Regions from separate parts of the Streptomyces sp. S6 genome, predicted to be linked through region 2. Evidence: riboswitches for the same ligand, from Rfam matches in the RefSeq annotation. Region 2 holds a riboswitch; the other holds the start of a gene.
What was found. A riboswitch is a leader RNA that binds a small molecule or an ion and turns the genes downstream of it on or off. The one in region 2 is predicted to bind cyclic di-AMP.
Positions count from the first base shown of each region.

Region 1: it holds a riboswitch for cyclic di-AMP, as region 2 does, so the genes downstream of both, ACVNF4_RS06965 (M23 family metallopeptidase) here and ACVNF4_RS05960 (transglycosylase family protein) in region 2, are expected to answer to the same signal.

Region 1 covers NZ_JBTYMC010000031.1:10,312-16,673, reverse strand. The annotation lists gene ACVNF4_RS06975 (alginate lyase family protein) at 1-780, shown strand, start outside; tRNA gene ACVNF4_RS06970 (tRNA-Met) at 832-905, shown strand; cyclic di-AMP (ydaO/yuaA leader) riboswitch at 1,148-1,309, shown strand; gene ACVNF4_RS06965 (M23 family metallopeptidase) at 1,319-2,314, shown strand; gene ACVNF4_RS06960 (aldo/keto reductase) at 2,445-3,383, shown strand; gene ACVNF4_RS06955 (PrsW family intramembrane metalloprotease) at 3,686-4,984, opposite strand; gene trmB (tRNA (guanosine(46)-N7)-methyltransferase TrmB) at 5,040-5,837, opposite strand; gene lhgO (L-2-hydroxyglutarate oxidase) at 5,952-6,362, opposite strand, start outside.
Region 2 covers NZ_JBTYMC010000025.1:6,641-17,055, forward strand. The annotation lists gene ACVNF4_RS05925 (glycoside hydrolase domain-containing protein) at 1-84, shown strand, start outside; gene ACVNF4_RS05930 (SurA N-terminal domain-containing protein) at 267-902, shown strand; gene ACVNF4_RS05935 (nucleoside triphosphate pyrophosphohydrolase) at 1,019-2,008, shown strand; gene ACVNF4_RS05940 (hypothetical protein) at 2,250-2,654, shown strand; gene ACVNF4_RS05945 (tetratricopeptide repeat protein) at 2,818-5,088, shown strand; gene ACVNF4_RS05950 (cytochrome P450 family protein) at 5,085-6,356, shown strand; gene ACVNF4_RS05955 (LysM peptidoglycan-binding domain-containing protein) at 6,518-7,588, shown strand; cyclic di-AMP (ydaO/yuaA leader) riboswitch at 7,819-7,980, shown strand; gene ACVNF4_RS05960 (transglycosylase family protein) at 7,985-8,704, shown strand; gene eno (phosphopyruvate hydratase) at 8,947-10,233, shown strand; gene ACVNF4_RS05970 (FtsB family cell division protein) at 10,345-10,415, shown strand, end outside.

The DNA of each region.
Region 1 (6,362 bases), on a different contig from region 2:
AGACGGCACACCGAGGACGACGCCGGGTTGCAGACCGCGTGGGCGGGGTCGACGTGGACGCGGGCGGCGGAGATCGTCCGGCACACGCCGGGCGCGGGGTGGCCGCAGGACAGGGTCCTGAGGTTCGAGGCGATGCTCAGGAACGCCTACCTCCCGGCCGTCACCCGGGAGGTCCCGGACTACAACGGCAACTGGGACCTCGCGATGACGGACGCGGCGATCGGCATCGGCGTCTTCACGAACGACCACAAGGTCTTCGACCACGCCCTGGCCCGCTTCCGCGCCCGCGTCCCCGCCTACTTCTACCTGGAGAAGGACGGCAGGATCCCGATCGCCCCCGCCCACGCGGGCCTCGACGACCCGGCGAAACTCACGAAGTACTGGTTCGGGCAGACGACGTTCAAGGACGGCGTCTCCCAGGAGACGTGCCGCAACTTCAAGCACGCGGGCTACTCGCTGGCCGCGTCCTCGCACATCGCGGAGACCGCCTGGCACCAGGGCGTCGACCTGTACGGCGAGGTCAAGGACCGGCTGAAGGCGGCGGCCGAACTGCACGCCCGCTACCAGGAGGGGGAGCAGGCGCCGGCGTGGCTGTGCGGTGGGAAGGTCGACCGGAACATGGGTCCTGACCTGGAGGTTCTCGTCAACCACCTGGAGGGCCGGCTCGGTGAGTCTGTCCCGGCCGCGCACCGGCTCGTGGCCCGGCACCGGCCCGCCGGCACGGACGACCTGTTCGTGGCCTGGGAGACCCTGACGCACGCCGGTAACCCGGGGGTCTAGCGGAACCGGTTTGGAGTTCCCCGCGGCGTGTGCCTATAGTTATCTCAACGGCGCGGGGTGGAGCAGCTCGGTAGCTCGCTGGGCTCATAACCCAGAGGTCGCAGGTTCAAATCCTGTCCCCGCTACTGAAAAAGGACCGGGATCCTGGAAACAGGGTCCCGGTTCTTTTGTTGTTCCGGGTGGTCACTCTGTGTATTGCGGAGTTCCCACCTGTCACCCAACTCGCCCGTTTTTCCCCGTCGTTGACCCGAAAATTCCGGGCCAAAAATGTTTGTGGATCAAGCAGAACCGCTTGGAAACGGGCCCTGAGGTCGATTAACGTTCGATAACGCAGCACGGTTGTCCCAGCCGTCACAAGAGACGGCTCCGTGCGCACGCGCCGAATCCCGTAAGGGAACCGGGGAACCACCACCTTGGGGTGAATCACGCGGACGCCCCCGCTCGTTCACGAGCGGACGGTTTACGCGCGTAGGAGACCTTCCCGCTCCGAACCCGTCAGCTAACCCGGTAGGCGGCGGAAGGAAAGGAGTGCGCCCGCGTGGCGAACCCGACTGCCCCAGAAGCCCCCGCCCAGCCGACCTTCGGATTCGGCAGCTACCGCGTCGAGGACGAGGGACCCTGGGAGGAGTGGAACCCCACCGCGGACTCCGTCCCGGCCAAGGGCAAGCACCGGGTCGCCAAGCAGCGCACCGGCGGCGGCGGTTTCGCCCGTAGCTCCACGGTCCTCGGCGTCGGCGTCATAGCCGCCGTCAGCGCGGGCGGCATGGCCAGCGCCAACACGGGCAACGCCCCCGTCTCCATCTCCGTCTCCGACATCCCCGGCGTCGGCTCCCTCGTCTCCGACGACGGCGACCAGGCACCGGAGCCCACGCCGATCGCGAGCATCGTCAGCGAGGCCGGCCAGGAGACCTCCGACGCAGCCGAGGCGCTGCGCAACCGGATCATCGCGCAGGCCGAGTCGCAGGCGACGCAGGCCGACCAGCAGGCGAAGGTCGCCGCGCAGCGGGCCCAGGCCGAGGCCGCCGCCAAGGCCGCGAAGGCCGCGCAGGCCAACGTCAAGGAGGCCAAGCAGGAGGCGGACGACGCGGCCCGCGAGAAGAAGGAGCAGGCGCGGCTGGCCGAGCTGGCCAAGCAGTACTCGCTGCCGACCTCGTCGTACGTCATCACCTCCACGTTCGGTCAGGCCGGGGCGCTGTGGTCGTCCGGGTACCACACCGGGCTCGACTTCGCGGCGCCCACGGGCACGCTCATCAAGGCCGTCCACAGCGGGACCATCACGGAGGCCGGGTACGCCGGGTCCTACGGCTACCGGACCATCCTCACGCTGGATGACGGCACCGAGATCTGGTACGCCCACCAGTCCTCCATCAGCGTCAGTGTCGGCCAGAAGGTCGGGACGGGTGATGTGATCGGGCGGGTCGGGGCGACCGGGAACGTCACCGGGGCGCATCTGCACCTGGAGGTGCACCCGGGTGGAGCGTCGACGGGGATCGACCCCGGGGCGTGGCTGCGGAGCAACGGGATCAACCCCTGAGGGGTTAGTACTTGAGGGGTAGCTCGTGAGGCCTACGGGTCTTACGAGCTGCCTCTTTTTTGCGTGCTGTTTCCAGCCGTTGCGGTCCGGGACGGAATTCGCCCCTCCAGGACCGTTGTTGACGCAGAGCATGACTACTCTGCGCCCTCTCGGCTCCTCCGACCTCGAAGTCTTCCCCCTCTCCCTCGGCGGCAACGTCTTCGGCTGGACCGCCGACGAGACCGCCTCCTTCGCCGTCCTCGACGCGTACGCCGCCGCCGGCGGGAACTTCGTCGACACCGCCGACTCCTACTCCGCGTGGGTCGACGGCAACAGCGGGGGCGAGTCCGAGACGATCATCGGCAAGTGGCTCAAGGCACGGGGGAACCGGGACGACATCGTCGTCGCCACCAAGGTCAGTCAGCACCCCGAGTTCAAGGGGCTGTCCGCCGACAACATCAAGGCGGCGGCCGAAGCGTCCCTGAAGCGGCTCGGGACCGATCACATCGACCTCTACTACGCGCACTTCGACCAGCCCGAGACGCCGGTCGAGGAGGTCATCGGGGCCTTCGACGAACTCGTCAAGGCGGGCAAGGTGCGGCACATCGCCGCGTCCAACGTCACGCCCGAGCGGCTGCGGGAGTACCTCGACTTCTCCGACCGCGAGGGGCTCGCCCGGTTCGTCGCGATCCAGCCCCACTACAACCTTGTCTCCCGCGACACGTACGAGGGGGAGCGGCAGGAGATCGCCTCCAAGGCCGGCCTCGCCGCCGTCCCCTACTTCGCCCTCGCTTCCGGCTTCCTCACCGGCAAGTACCGGCCGGGGGTGGCCGTCGAGAGCGCGCGTGCCGCCGGTCAGCACCTCGGCACCGAGCGGGGGGTGAAGGTGCTTGCCGCGCTCGACGAGGTCGCCGCCGCGCATGACGCCGAGGTCGCGACCGTTGCCCTTGCGTGGCTTGCGGCTCAGCCGACTGTTGCTGCGCCGATTGCTTCTGCGCGGACGGTTGAGCAGGTGCCGGCGTTGGTGGCTGTGGCGGAGCTGGAGCTGACGGAGGGGGAGGTGGCTCTGCTTACGGAGGCTTCGGCGTAGGTGGGGCTGTTGGGGGTGGGTGCGGGGCCGGTGCGTGGCTGGGGTGGGGGGCGTTGTCGCTCACCCGCGCTTGCGGGGTGCCGCTGCGCCCACCCGTGCCGCCCCTAGCGGCACGACTGCCCGCAGCTGGGGCGGGGAGGGGAGGCGGGTGCGGGTGCGTGGGGATGGCGGCGTAGCCGCCACTTAGGGGCGCGGGGCTGTATCGATATGCGGCTCCGCCGCGTGGGCGCGATCAGCCACGGCGGGCCCGCAGTCGCCCACTTGCCGAACCACCCGAGTTCGTGGGCGCAGCGCGAGGGGGGCTATACGTGGTAGCCGCCGTACGGGGGGTACGGGCCCGTCGGGAAGCCGTAGGACGGGGTCATCGGGGGCTGCCAGGCGAATGGGGCCGGTGGGGGTGGGGCCGTGGCGCGGGACGCGTATTCGAGGGCCGGGCGGGTGGTGGTGCGGTGGGTCCAGAGGGTCGTGAGGAGGCGGTGTTCGCGGGTGACGAAGTCCAGGGGCGCGTGGCCCAGCCGGCCCCTGCGGCGCAGTTGCGCCAGGGCCATCGCGGCGGACTCGTACTCCGTCAGGGTTCTGCCCGCCGGTTTCCCCAGGTAGTGGACCGCGTAGTCGCGGGCTATCCGGCGGGCCCGCATCGAGGAGAGGGCGAAGGGTTCGAACGGGGAGAGCCAGCCGGCGGCGACGTAGGCCGGGAGTTCCTCGCGGAGCTGGCGGAGTTCGCGTTGCCGGGTCCAGATGACGAGCCAGGTGATCAGCCCGAACACCGGGACCATGAAGAAGCCGTAGACGACGAAGAAGCCGAGCGGGCCGAAGTGTCCGGAGCCGTTCCACAGGGAGTGCATGCACATCGCGAGGAGCAGGCCACCGAGGGGGAACAGGACACGGCGGGCGCGCTTGCCGTCCGGCGTCCGTGCCGCCAGGCCGAAGGCTATGCCCGTGAACACCGTGAACAGGGGGTGCGCGAACGGGGACATGATCACCCGGACGAAGAACGTCGCCGCCGTCACCGACGCGAGGCCCCCGTCGCCGGAGAGCTGGTCGTCGCCGTACGCGGAGCCCAGGTACAGGATGTTCTCCGTGAACGCGAACCCCGCCGCCGCCGTCCCGGCGATGACGACGCCGTCCACCAGGCCCGTGAACTGCCTTCTGCGGAACAGGAAGACGAGCAGGACGGCCGCCGCCTTCGCGGACTCCTCGACTATCGGCGCTATCAGCGTCGCGCCGAGCGTGTCCGCGCTGTCCGGATCCGCCGTCGTGTTCGCTATCCACTGCGTCGTGAACGTGTTCGCCACGATCGCGATCAGCGTCGCCGCGCAGGCACCCCACGCGAACGCGAACAGCATGTTCCGCCACGGCGCCGGGTCCGCGCGGTCCAGCCAGCGGAACGCCGTCAGCAGGAGGGGCACCGGGAAGATCGCCAGCCCCAGCCCGACCAACAGGCCCCGCGTACCGGTCTGTTCACGGACCAGGGCGAGGATGACGACGCCGGAGATCGTGAGGAGGGTGATGAGGGTGGTGTAGCGGACGGCGGGGCGTTTCCACCAGCGGGGGCGGGGCGGGGCCGAGGGATAGGGCGGGTACGGGGGACTGGTCGACACGGGTATGACCCTAACGAGGGAATGGTTCTGCCGCGAAGGGTTCGCCGCGTGCCCCTCAAGGGCGTTGGCTGACCCGGCGGAACAGCAAGTCCCGTACGACGTGGCCCTTCTCGATGCCCTGCGCCTCGAAGCGGGTCAGTGGACGGAACTCCGGACGAGGCGCGAAGCCACCGTCCTCCCCCTGCGTGTTCTCGAACTCGGGATGCGCGGTCAGCACTTCCAGCATCTGCTCCGCATACGGCTCCCAGTCCGTCGCACAGTGGACGACCGCCCCCGCGCGCAGCCTCGTCGCCGCCAGGTCCAGGAACTCCGGCTGGATCAGCCGGCGTTTGTGGTGGCGCTTCTTGGGCCAGGGGTCCGGGAAGTAGACGCGGAGACCGGCGAGGGCGTCGGGCTTGAGCATCTCGCGCAGGAGGATGATCGCGTCCCCGTTGGCGACCCGAACGTTGGTCAGCCCGTTCTGCTCGGCGAGGTTGAGCAGGTTGCCCTGCCCCGGGGTGTGCACATCGACGGCGAGGACATTCGTCCCGGGATCGGCGGCGGCCATCCGCGCGGTGGCCTCCCCCATCCCGAACCCGATCTCCAGCACAACGGGCCGCTCATCCCCGTACAGCTCACTCAGCTCGACCGCATGCCCGTCGATGTCCATCCCCCACCGCGCCCACAACCTCTGCAACGCGTCCGCCTGCCCCGTCGTCACCCGGCTCCGGCGCGGCTGAAAACTCCGGATCCGCCGCTCGAAGTGCGACCCGGCGGGGTCGGCTTTGGGGCCGTCGGGGAAACGGGGTTCGCCCTTGGGGCGGACGGGGGCGTCGGCGGACGGGCGGTCGCTGGGGTTCAGGGATGCACACACAGTGGGGACGATTTTACGCGGCAGCCCGACAACTAACTCGCCCACCACTTCACACCCACCCCCAGCCCGTCCGGCGTCTGAGTAGGGGCGGCAGGGGCGAGGAAAAGTTTTTGTTCAGGAACCCTCCAGCACCCCCAGCGCCCGCCGAGCCACCTCCCGCCCGATCGGCAGCGAAGCCGTGGCCGCAGGCGAAGGCGCGTTCAGCACATGCACCGCCCGAGCCCCCTCCTGAATCAGGAAGTCGTCGACGAGCGCCCCGTCCCGCCCGACAGCCTGAGCCCGCACCCCCGCACCACCCCGCACGAGGTCCCCCTCCTCCACCCCCGGCAGCATCCTGCGCACCGCGTCCACGAAGGCCGCCTTGGAGACGGACCGCCGGATCTCCCCCACTCCGTACCGCCAGTGCCGCCGGCCCATCCGCCAGGCGCCGGGCCAGGACAGTGTCCCGGCGAGTTCGGCACCCCGGACCACGCCCCACCCGTACCCCTCCCGGGCGAGCGCGGGAACGGCGTTGGGGCCGACGTG
Region 2 (10,415 bases):
GTCAACAGCAAGGAGACGCGCGGCGGTTACACCATCACCGTCGACCGCGACACCTGGGACGCGCCGGTCGCGATCGTCGGCTGAGCAGCCTCGGCTCTCGAAGGAACCTCTCGAACACACCCCCTGAGCGCGTGACGCGGGCGCGGCGGTGCCTCAAGTCCCGGTGAATCGTTGGTCGAATGGGTTGGCCCCAGGCACCCCACTGCCTACCATCGATCACCGCAAGACTTTGTGCACCGCCGCACAAGCTCCCACAGGAGGTCTCCTTGCACCGCCGACGTCGCACCGCGCTCCTGCTGACCGCCACGATCGCCGCGGCAGCCCCCCTCCTCACCGCCTGCGGGAGCGACGCGCACCCCGGCGCCGCGGCCGTCGTCGGCGGCCAGCGGATCACCGTCTCGCAGTTGGAGAACCGGGTCAACGAGGTCCGGGACGCGCAGCGTTCGGCCGTCAAGGACGACGCCGCCCAGTACGCGCAGGCCATCGCCCAGACCGGCACCCTCACCCGCGACACCCTGCACGGCATGGTCCTCGACAAGGTCCTCCAGAAGGCCGCCGAGAACGCTGGCGTCACCGTCAGCCGCCACGAGGTCCAGCAGATGCGGGCGGGTCTCGAACAGCAGGCGGGCGGCGCGCACGGTCTTGAGACCGCGTGGCTCCAGCAGTACGGGGTGCCGCCGCAGCGGCTCGACGAGAACCTCCATCTCCAGTTGGAGGCACAGAAGTTGGCGGCGAAGCTGGGGACGGACACCAGTCAGCCGGCGTTCTGGAGCGCGTTGTCGGCGGCGTCGAAGGAGTTGGGGGTGGATCTCAATCCCCGGTACGGGGGGTGGGACGTGCAGAAGGTGAGCCGGGTGGATGCGGCTACGCCTTGGGTGCGGGAAGTGACGTCTCAGGCCTAGGAGGGAGCGGCCGGGGCCGAGGGGCGAGGGGGGCGTACAAGATGGTTGTAGGACTTGCGCTCCCGGGCTGTGGATAACTTTCTCGACCGGATCGCGGGGTGGGTTACGTTCGGGGTGTGAACGAAACGAGTCCCGCAGATCCCGCAGCTCCCACCGGCCGCATCGTCCTCCTCACCACCAGCCACCGAGTCGCCCCCGGCCTGCTCTCCTGGCCCGCCTGGCAGGCGCTCCACGCGGCGGACCGGGTGCTGTGCGCGGACGGCGCGCACCCCCAGCTGCCGTATCTGCGGGACGCCGGTGTTGTCGTGGACGCCGACTCGCCCACCGCCGAGGAACTGGTGGCCGAGTGCGCCGGCGGGCGGACCGTCCTCGTCGTCGCCACCGGAGAGGGAGAGCCCGCCCTCACCGACGGCCTCGCCCGCCTCGCCGGCTCCGGCAGGATCGCCATGCCCGAACTGGAGCTGCTCCCCGCCTCCTACGACCTCCCCGGCGCCCGGCTCCTCGACCTCGTCCAGGTCATGGACCGCATCCGCCTCGAATGCCCCTGGTCCTCCCAGAAGACCCACAAGGGGCTCGCCAAATACGCGGTCGAGGAGGCGTACGAACTCGTCGAGGCGATCGAGGAGGGCGACCGGGACGAGCTGCGGGAGGAACTGGGTGACGTCCTCCTCCAGGTCGTCTTCCACGCCCGCATCGCCGAGGAGGACCCGGAGACACCGTTCTCTGTCGACGACGTCGCCGCGACGATCATCACGAAGCTGATCCACCGTCACCCCCACGTCTTCGGCGACGCCACCGCCACCACCCCCGAGGAAGTCCTGGAGCACTGGCTCCGCACCAAGGCCGTCGAGAAACGCCGCGCCTCCGTCGCCGACGGCGTCCCCCTCCACCAGCCGGCCCTCGCCCTCGCCGCCAAACTGGCGTCCCGCGTACGGACCGCCGGCCTGGAGGTACCGCTGCCGGGCGGGGAAGGCGTGGGGTACGAACTGCTGGCGCTCGCGGTCCGGGCCGAGGGGGAGGGGGTGGATCCCGAGGCGGCGCTGCGGGCGGCGGCTCGGGTCTACCGGGGGGTTGTGCGGGAGGTTGAGGGGGTGGGGGGCGGCTGAGGGCGGAGGTTCTCGGCGTTCTGCCCTGCGCCCCGCGTCCCGTGCCCCACATCCACGCCCGTCCCCTGTGCAACCCCCTCCTTATATATGGGTGTTGTCACGGATAGAGACCCGTTCCCCGTGGCGTCAGGCTGTGCGGTGGTTGTGATCATGCCGAACGGCTCGGGGGAGTGCCTTGTGGGGCCGTCCTCCCTGTGCGTCGGCGAGTTCGAGAACGGGGAATCTTGTGTTTCGTCATGCGTTGAGGACGTCGCTCGCGTTGGCCGCGGTGACGACGTTCGGGCTGGCCGGGCTGACGGGGTCGGCGCAGGCCGCGGAGGTGGGGATACTCAGCGCGACCGGGTGTGCCGGTAACGCGGGGTCGACCGACGGGTCCGGGTCGGTCTGCCTGGACCTCAAGGGGACGAAGCTGCACGTCGACAGCTTCAAGCTGTCCAAGAAGTCCAACAACCGCGCCTGGACCGACCGCCCGATCTTCGAGATCGGCACCACCTACGGCTACTACGGCACCCTGGAGAGCGCCTCCCGCACCGAGACGGTGACCGTCGGCTCCGCCGTCGACCAGAGCTTCGCCAACAACACGAAGGCGTGCGGGTGGTGGGAGAAGTACCCCGGGACGAAGGCTTGCGTGACGATCCACAACTGAGGGTCGTGAGCGGGTAGTTACGACCAAGGACGCCCTGTCCGCCGAGGAGTTCGGCGGGCGGGGCGTCTGTCGTCCGCGAGGTGTTGGGCGCGGGAGGCGTTTTCGCGTTGGTCAGCGAGTACGGTGGGATTTCTGATCCGGTTCGCGGGGCGCGGGGGCGTGTATGGAGCGGGAGTTGGAGGAGCTGGCGGCGGAGGCGGCTCGGGTGCTGGGGGGTGCGCTGAGATCGAACGTGGGGGCGGAGGTTTCGCTGGCGCTGCACGAGTGGTTCGACGAAGTGGACCCAAGAGGTTCCCGTCCGGCCGCGCTCTTCAACCCCCTTAAGCCTCTCCAAGAGAGGTTCTCCCTCCCCGCTCGCCAGTTCAGCGAGTCCCTCAACCGAGCGAACGACCAGCAGGTCGACCGGCTCCGTGAGCTGATCGGACAGTACGGGGAGCGAGTGGACCCGGCCCCCACCGACTCGGCCCCCACCGACCTGGCACCCCCCGACCGAGTAACCACCCTCACCTCCATGCTCGTAGGCGCCAAACTGGAACAACCGCCCCCCACCGCAGCGGACGAACAACCCCCCACCCACGACGACCACATCGACTTCCGCAACGCCACCTTCCACGGCCCCGTCACCGGCACCAACATCACCTACAGCTACTCCTACACCCCCTCCCTCCTCCACAACCTCACCCCACCCCCCAACCTCAACCCCGACACCTGGCTCACCCTCGGCGACGCCGACCCCCTCGCGCTGGGTATCCGGGGCGCGTCGAGGCTGAAGGAGTGGTCGAGGCTGACGGAGTACGTGAACAGGGATGTGGAGGCGAGCCTGGAGGGATGGTTCGAGGAGGACGGGCTGCTGGTCGTCAGGGGACGACAGTTCGCGGGGAAGACCCGCACCGCGTGGGAGGCGCTGTTCGTCGAACTGCCGCCGGAGGCACGGGTGTGCACGCCGAACCCCGGTACCGACCTGCGGGCCCTGCCCGGCATCCTCGCCGGCCGCCCCGGCCGATACGTCCTGTGGCTGGACGACTTGGACGCCCACCTCACCCAACGCGACCTGGACACCGCCCTGTTGGCGGAGTTGAAGAGGGCCGGCGTCCCCGTCGTCGGCACGATGAACGACACCGTGTACGAGGCGCACATGGCCGCCGCCGACACCCTCGCGCACCGCGTCCTCGCCCTGGCCAGGGTGGAACGGCTCAGCACGGCGTGGAGCAAACCGGAGCTACGGCGCGCGGGGGACAGCGCGGATCCCCGGCTGGTGGAGGCGCTGGAGTGGAGGGGGGACACCGGCGTCACGCAGTACCTCGCGCTGGCCCCCCTGTTCGCGGAGACGGTTCGCGGGGCGTCCGGCGCGGGCAGCGGCTGCCGCCCTCACCAGGGCCTCCTGCTCGCGGCGCTCGACCTCGTCCGGTGCGGCCTGCGGGACGGCATCCCACGCGACCTGGTGGCGGAGATGTCCCTCTTTTACTCCCACGCGCTCGTCCACGAAGACGCGTGGGACAAGGTGTTCGCCCCGGTGCACGACATCACCGGCCTCCTCCTCGAAGGCCCCGACGACACCTGCCGCCCCTACGGCTCCCTCATCGCCGACGCCCTACGGGATCCCCCGGACTCCGTGCCGATGTCCATCTGGCGCCACGCCCTGAAATCCACCACCGCCGACGCCCAGCACGCCGTCCGCAGCACCGCCCGAGCCCACTTCACCCGCCTCGCGGAGGCCGGCAAGCGGGACGCCATGCACATGCTGGGCCTCATCAAGGAGGCGGACGGCGACCAGGAGACCGCGCTGCACTGGTACCGCAAGGCGGCGGACGCCGGACTGCACCAGGTCGCGGAACAGGTCGGCCGGCTCCTCCTCACCCGAGGCGCCCCCGACGAGGCCCTCCCCTACCTCCGCACCGCCACCGACCGCACCCCCACCCCCACGGCCCCCCGCCTCCTCGCCGAAGCCCACCTCGCCCTCGCCGAACAGGCCCTCCGCAAAGCCGCCGACCTCGGCGACAACAACGCCCCCCACCTCCTCGGCGAACTCGACCTCCGCCTCGCCGACGCCTCCCGCGCCGCCCAGTACCACCTCCGCCTCCACGAAGACGACGACGTCCCCACCGCCCGCAGCCTCGCCGTCTACCACCTCCTGCGCGGCGAGACCGAGACCGCCCAGCCCTACCTGGAGCGGGCGATTCACGACGGCGACGACAGGGCCGTCCGCATCCTGGACGACATCAGGGCCGAGCCGCAGAGCCTCGACGACGCCGAAGAGCACTTCCGCCACAGCAGGGACCCCCAGGACATCGCACACCTCGGCGTCGTCCTGGAGAAGACGGGGCGGACGGCGGAGGCGCTCACCCAGTACGACAGAGCCGCCGCGCACGGCGATCCCTTCGCCCGAACCCGCGCCGAGGCGCTCCGGCGGAAACGGGATACCGTCGAGGAGTGACCACCAGCAACACCAGCCACCCGGCGCACACCCCTCCCGCCCCCACCCTCTTCACCTGGGAGTTCGCCTCCAACCCCTACCCGGCATACGCCTGGCTCCGCGAGCACGCCCCCGTGCACCGGACGACGCTCCCCAGCGGCGTCGAGGCATGGCTGGTCACCCGGTACGCGGACGCCAAGCAGGCCCTCGCGGACGCCCGCCTCTCGAAGAACCCGGCGCACCACGACGAACCGGCACACGCGAAGGGCAAGACCGGCATCCCCGGTGAGCGCAAGGCCGAGTTGATGACGCACCTGCTGAACATCGACCCGCCGGACCACACGAGGCTGCGCCGACTGGTCAGCAAGGCGTTCACCCCCCGCAGGGTGGCCGAATTCGCGCCCCGGGTACAGGAGTTGACGGACGACCTGATCGACCGTTTCGCCGCGAAGGGCGAGGCCGACCTCATCCACGACTTCGCCTTCCCCCTCCCCATCTACGCCATCTGCGATCTGCTGGGCGTCCCGAGGGAGGACCAGGACGACTTCCGCGACTGGGCCGGCATGATGATCCGCCACGGCGGCGGGCCGAGGGGCGGTGTCGCGAGGTCGGTCAAGAAGATGCGCGCCTATCTCCTCGACCTCATCCACCGCAAACGCGGCGACCTCGGCGACGACCTCATCTCCGGCCTGATCCGCGCCTCGGACCACGGCGAGCACCTCACGGAGAACGAGGCGGCGGCGATGGCGTTCATCCTGCTGTTCGCGGGCTTCGAGACGACCGTGAACCTGATCGGCAACGGCACCCTCGCCCTCCTCACCCACCCCGATCAGCGCGAACTCCTCCAGAAGTCCCTGGCAGCGGGAGAGGCTGAGCTCCTGGAGACCGGCGTCGAGGAACTCCTCCGCTACGACGGCCCCGTCGAACTGGCGACCTGGCGGTTCGCGACCGCCCCCCTCGCCCTCGGCGGACAGCACATCGCCCCCGGCGACCCGGTACTCGTCGTCCTCGCCGCCGCCGACCGGGATCCGGCCAGATTCGAGGACCCGGACAGGCTGGACCTCTCCCGGAGAGACAACCAGCACCTGGGTTACGGCCACGGCATCCACTACTGCCTCGGCGCCCCACTGGCCCGCCTGGAGGGCCAGACGGCACTCGCGACCCTGCTCACCCGGTTGCCGGACCTTCAACTCGCGGTCCAGCCGGACGAGTTGAGATGGCGCGGCGGGCTGATCATGCGCGGTCTGCGCACGCTGCCGGTCAACTTCACATCTCAGCCACCGAAGTAAAGCTGACACGCCCTCAACTCTGTGATCTTCACGTGATCTGCGCGGCATGAACTTGTGACAGGTGATCGTATGCCGATACGTTCACAAGCCGGAGCGGCCCCCACACCGCGCCGCGGCGGCCCTGTGTCGTCGGCCCCTGTCGTCGTGAGAAAGGCGTCCGCATGCTCTCCGGGAACGGCCGTCACCGTCGCCCCCGCCAGGCACCGGCACTCCTCGTCGCCGCCGGTGTGACCGGCTCCGCGATCGCCATCCCGCTGCTCGGTGCGAGCGGCGCGAGCGCGGCGGACGGGCCGGCCGTCGGGCCGACCGTCTGGGACAAGGTGGCCGGCTGCGAGACGGACAACGCCTGGGACGAGAACACGGGCTCCGGTCAGTTCGGCGGACTGCACATCAAGTTGGAGGACTGGAAGAAGTACGGCGGTCTCACCTACGCCGAGCGCCCCGACCTCGCCTCGCGCAGCGACCAGATCGCGATCGGCCAGAAGATCCTCGCCGACCAAGGGCCGGGTGTCTGGCCGGTCTGCGCGCTCACTTCGGGGCTGACGAAGGAGAGCGGGTCGGGCCCTGTCGCCGACGACACGGGATCGACCGGTACGTCCGGATCGACCGGTAAGCCCGGCTCGTCCGGAGTCACCGACCCGGCCAACGGGGCGGGCTCGACGGGCGGTTCGGGCACCGGCTCCTCGACGACGCCCTCGCCCAAGCCGTCGCCGTCCGCCCCGTCCGCCCCGTCCGCCGTCACGCCCCCCGCGGCCGGTGCCGCCCCCGTGAAGCCGTCGCCCTCGGCTCCTGCCGCCCCCGGTGCGGTCAAGCCCGGTGGTGAGGCCGGTGGGCGGATCACGCCGAGCGCCCCACAGGAATCCGACAGCACGCCCACAGCTCCGTCGAAGGTGGACGAGCCGGACAAACCCGTGCAGAGCGCCGGGTCTTGGAGCCTCGTCGACACGGGTGCGGGTGCGGTCGGCGGGGTCGCCGCTGCTGCCGCGACGATCCCGGTCGCGACCGAGGGGGCCTCGACGCTCTCCGCGGGCGTTGGCACCGGACGGCATCGCGGCCTGAGTGCGGACGAGCCGACGTCGTACACCGTGCGCAGCGGGGACACGCTCACCTCGATCGCCGACTCCCTTGAGCTTGACGGCGGATGGCGCGGCCTCTACGCCGCGAACGAGAAGCTCATCGGGTCCGACCCGAGCGCCATCGTCCCCGGTCAGACGCTGTCTCTCGGGGAGTGAGTGACGGCTGGGGCGGCGTGCGCAAAGGCGTAAAAGCGGGCGGAATCACGGCAGTTCAGCGCCCTGGTTCGCGATGAATGTCCGTTTTGGTGAAAGTGTGGGATGAGTCTCAGAAGCCCTGATCGTCTTTGAAAATCCGCTCGGCGCATGTCTACGGTCGTGACCGCTCGGCAACCCGAGCCCCGATCGCCGCACACGCCGAATCCTGCCGGCGGCTTCCGGGAACAGTCGTCGCGCAAGCGCCGTGGGCAGGAGCGGGGGACCCAAGGTAAGTGCTGGAGACGGTGGTTGACGCCGCCGGAACCGGCTTGGGGTGAAGTCACGGAAGTGACAGGGCAACTCAACCGGCCCTAACCCGACAGCTCACCTCGCAGGCGTCGGTGAGGGGATCGATCCATGCTGTTTTCCGGCAAGGGCAAGCACCGTCGTCCGTCCAAGGCCACCCGTGTCGTCGCGCTCGCCAGTGTCACCGGCGTGGCCGTCGCCGCCCCGCTGATGGCGGCGGGCAGCGCCTCCGCCGCGACCGCCTCCGAGTGGGACGCCGTCGCGCAGTGCGAGTCCGGCGGCAACTGGTCCATCAACACCGGCAACGGGTACTACGGCGGCCTCCAGTTCTCCGCCTCGACCTGGGCCGCGTACGGCGGCACCGCCTACGCCGCGACCGCCAACCAGGCCAGCAAGTCGCAGCAGATCCAGATAGCCGAGAAGGTCCTCGCCTCGCAGGGCAAGGGTGCCTGGCCGAGCTGTGGTGTGGGTCTGTCCGGCGCGTCCTACGGCGGCGGCTCGTCCTCCTCCGGCTCCAACTCCGGTTCCTCGTCCAGCGGTTCGAGCGGCAACCGCTCGGAGGCGCCCGCCTCGTCGCGCTCCACCGAGCGCCAGGCCGCGCCCAAGCAGAGCGCCCCGAAGCCGACGTCCTCCAAGACCGTCACCACGCCGGCCGGCAAGACGGTCAAGAAGGGCGACGGCGAGTACAAGGTCGTCAAGGGCGACACCCTCAGCTCCATCGCGGCCAAGCACAAGGTCGCCGGCGGCTGGCAGAAGCTGTTCCAGCTGAACAAGGACATCATCGAGGACGCGGACCTCATCTACCCGGGTCAGCAGCTGCACCTCAAGTAGGCAGCCCGGTCCCCACAAGCCCCCGCTCCGGTGCGCGTTCCCCCGTGCGCGCCGGGGCGGGTTTGTTTCTGTTCTTTGTTCGCCCCCTGGCCACCCCCTCTTTGTTCCCGGTATGAACAATGAGTACGGTCGGTTCTGTCCCATGGGGTGGTAGGTCGGCTGGCCGAACCCCCGGAGCCGGTTAGGCTCGTCCACGCAGCACCCTCGCGCGCTGCGTACCCGCGTCACATCCCAAGAAGGAGATGCTCGTGCCGTCCATCGACGTCGTCGTAGCCCGGGAAATCCTGGACTCCCGAGGCAACCCCACGGTCGAGGTCGAGGTCGGCCTCGACGACGGCAGCACGGGTCGTGCCGCCGTCCCGTCCGGCGCCTCCACCGGTGCCTTCGAGGCCATCGAGCTGCGCGACGGTGACCCGAACCGCTACCTGGGCAAGGGTGTCGAGAAGGCCGTCCTCGCCGTCATCGAGCAGATCGGCCCGGAGCTCGTCGGCTACGACGCGACCGAGCAGCGCCTGATCGACCAGGCGATGTTCGACCTGGACGCCACCGACAACAAGGGCTCCCTCGGCGCGAACGCCATCCTCGGCGTCTCCCTCGCCGTCGCGCACGCCGCCTCCGAGGCGTCCGACCTGCCGCTCTTCCGCTACCTCGGCGGCCCGAACGCGCACCTCCTGCCGGTGCCGATGATGAACATCCTCAACGGCGGGTCCCACGCGGACTCCAACGTCGACATCCAGGAGTTCATGATCGCGCCGATCGGCGCCGAGTCCTTCTCCGAGGCCCTGCGCTGGGGCACCGAGGTCTACCACACCCTCAAGAAGGTGCTGAAGACCAAGGGCCTGTCCACCGGTCTCGGCGACGAGGGCGGTTTCGCGCCGAACCTCGACTCCAACCGCGCCGCGCTCGACCTCATCCTCGAAGCGATCAAGCAGGCCGGGTACGTCCCCGGCGAGCAGATCGCCCTCGCGCTCGACGTCGCCGCCTCCGAGTTCTACAAGGACGGCAAGTACCTCTTCGAGGGCAAGGAGCGCTCCGCCGCCGAGATGACGGAGTACTACGAGGAGCTCGTCGCGGCCTACCCGCTCGTCTCCATCGAGGACCCGCTGTTCGAGGACGACTGGGCCGGCTGGAAGGTCCTCACCGACCGCATCGGCGACAAGGTCCAGATCGTCGGTGACGACCTCTTCGTCACCAACCCCGAGCGCCTCGCCCGTGGCATCGAGGAGGGCACGGCCAACGCGCTCCTCGTCAAGGTGAACCAGATCGGCTCGCTCACCGAGACGCTGGACGCGGTCGAGCTGGCGCAGCGCAACGGCTTCAAGTGCATGATGTCCCACCGCTCCGGTGAGACTGAGGACGTCACGATCGCCGACCTCGCCGTCGCCACCAACTGCGGCCAGATCAAGACCGGCGCCCCGGCCCGCTCCGAGCGCGTCGCCAAGTACAACCAGCTCCTGCGCATCGAGGAGATCCTGGACGACGCGGCGGTGTACGCCGGTCGCTCGGCGTTCCCCCGCTTCAAGGGCTGAACCCCTTAAGGGGCTTCCCGTAAGCCTTGAGAGGCGTCATCCGTACGTCCCCGTACCCGGTCCCGTACCGTGTGCGGGGACGTACGCACGTATGAACGGGAGGCGCGGCGCATGGCCGTCAAGGACAAGGACCGGTTCTCGACCGCGACCAGACTCCGCGCCCTGGGGGAACAGACCGCGGC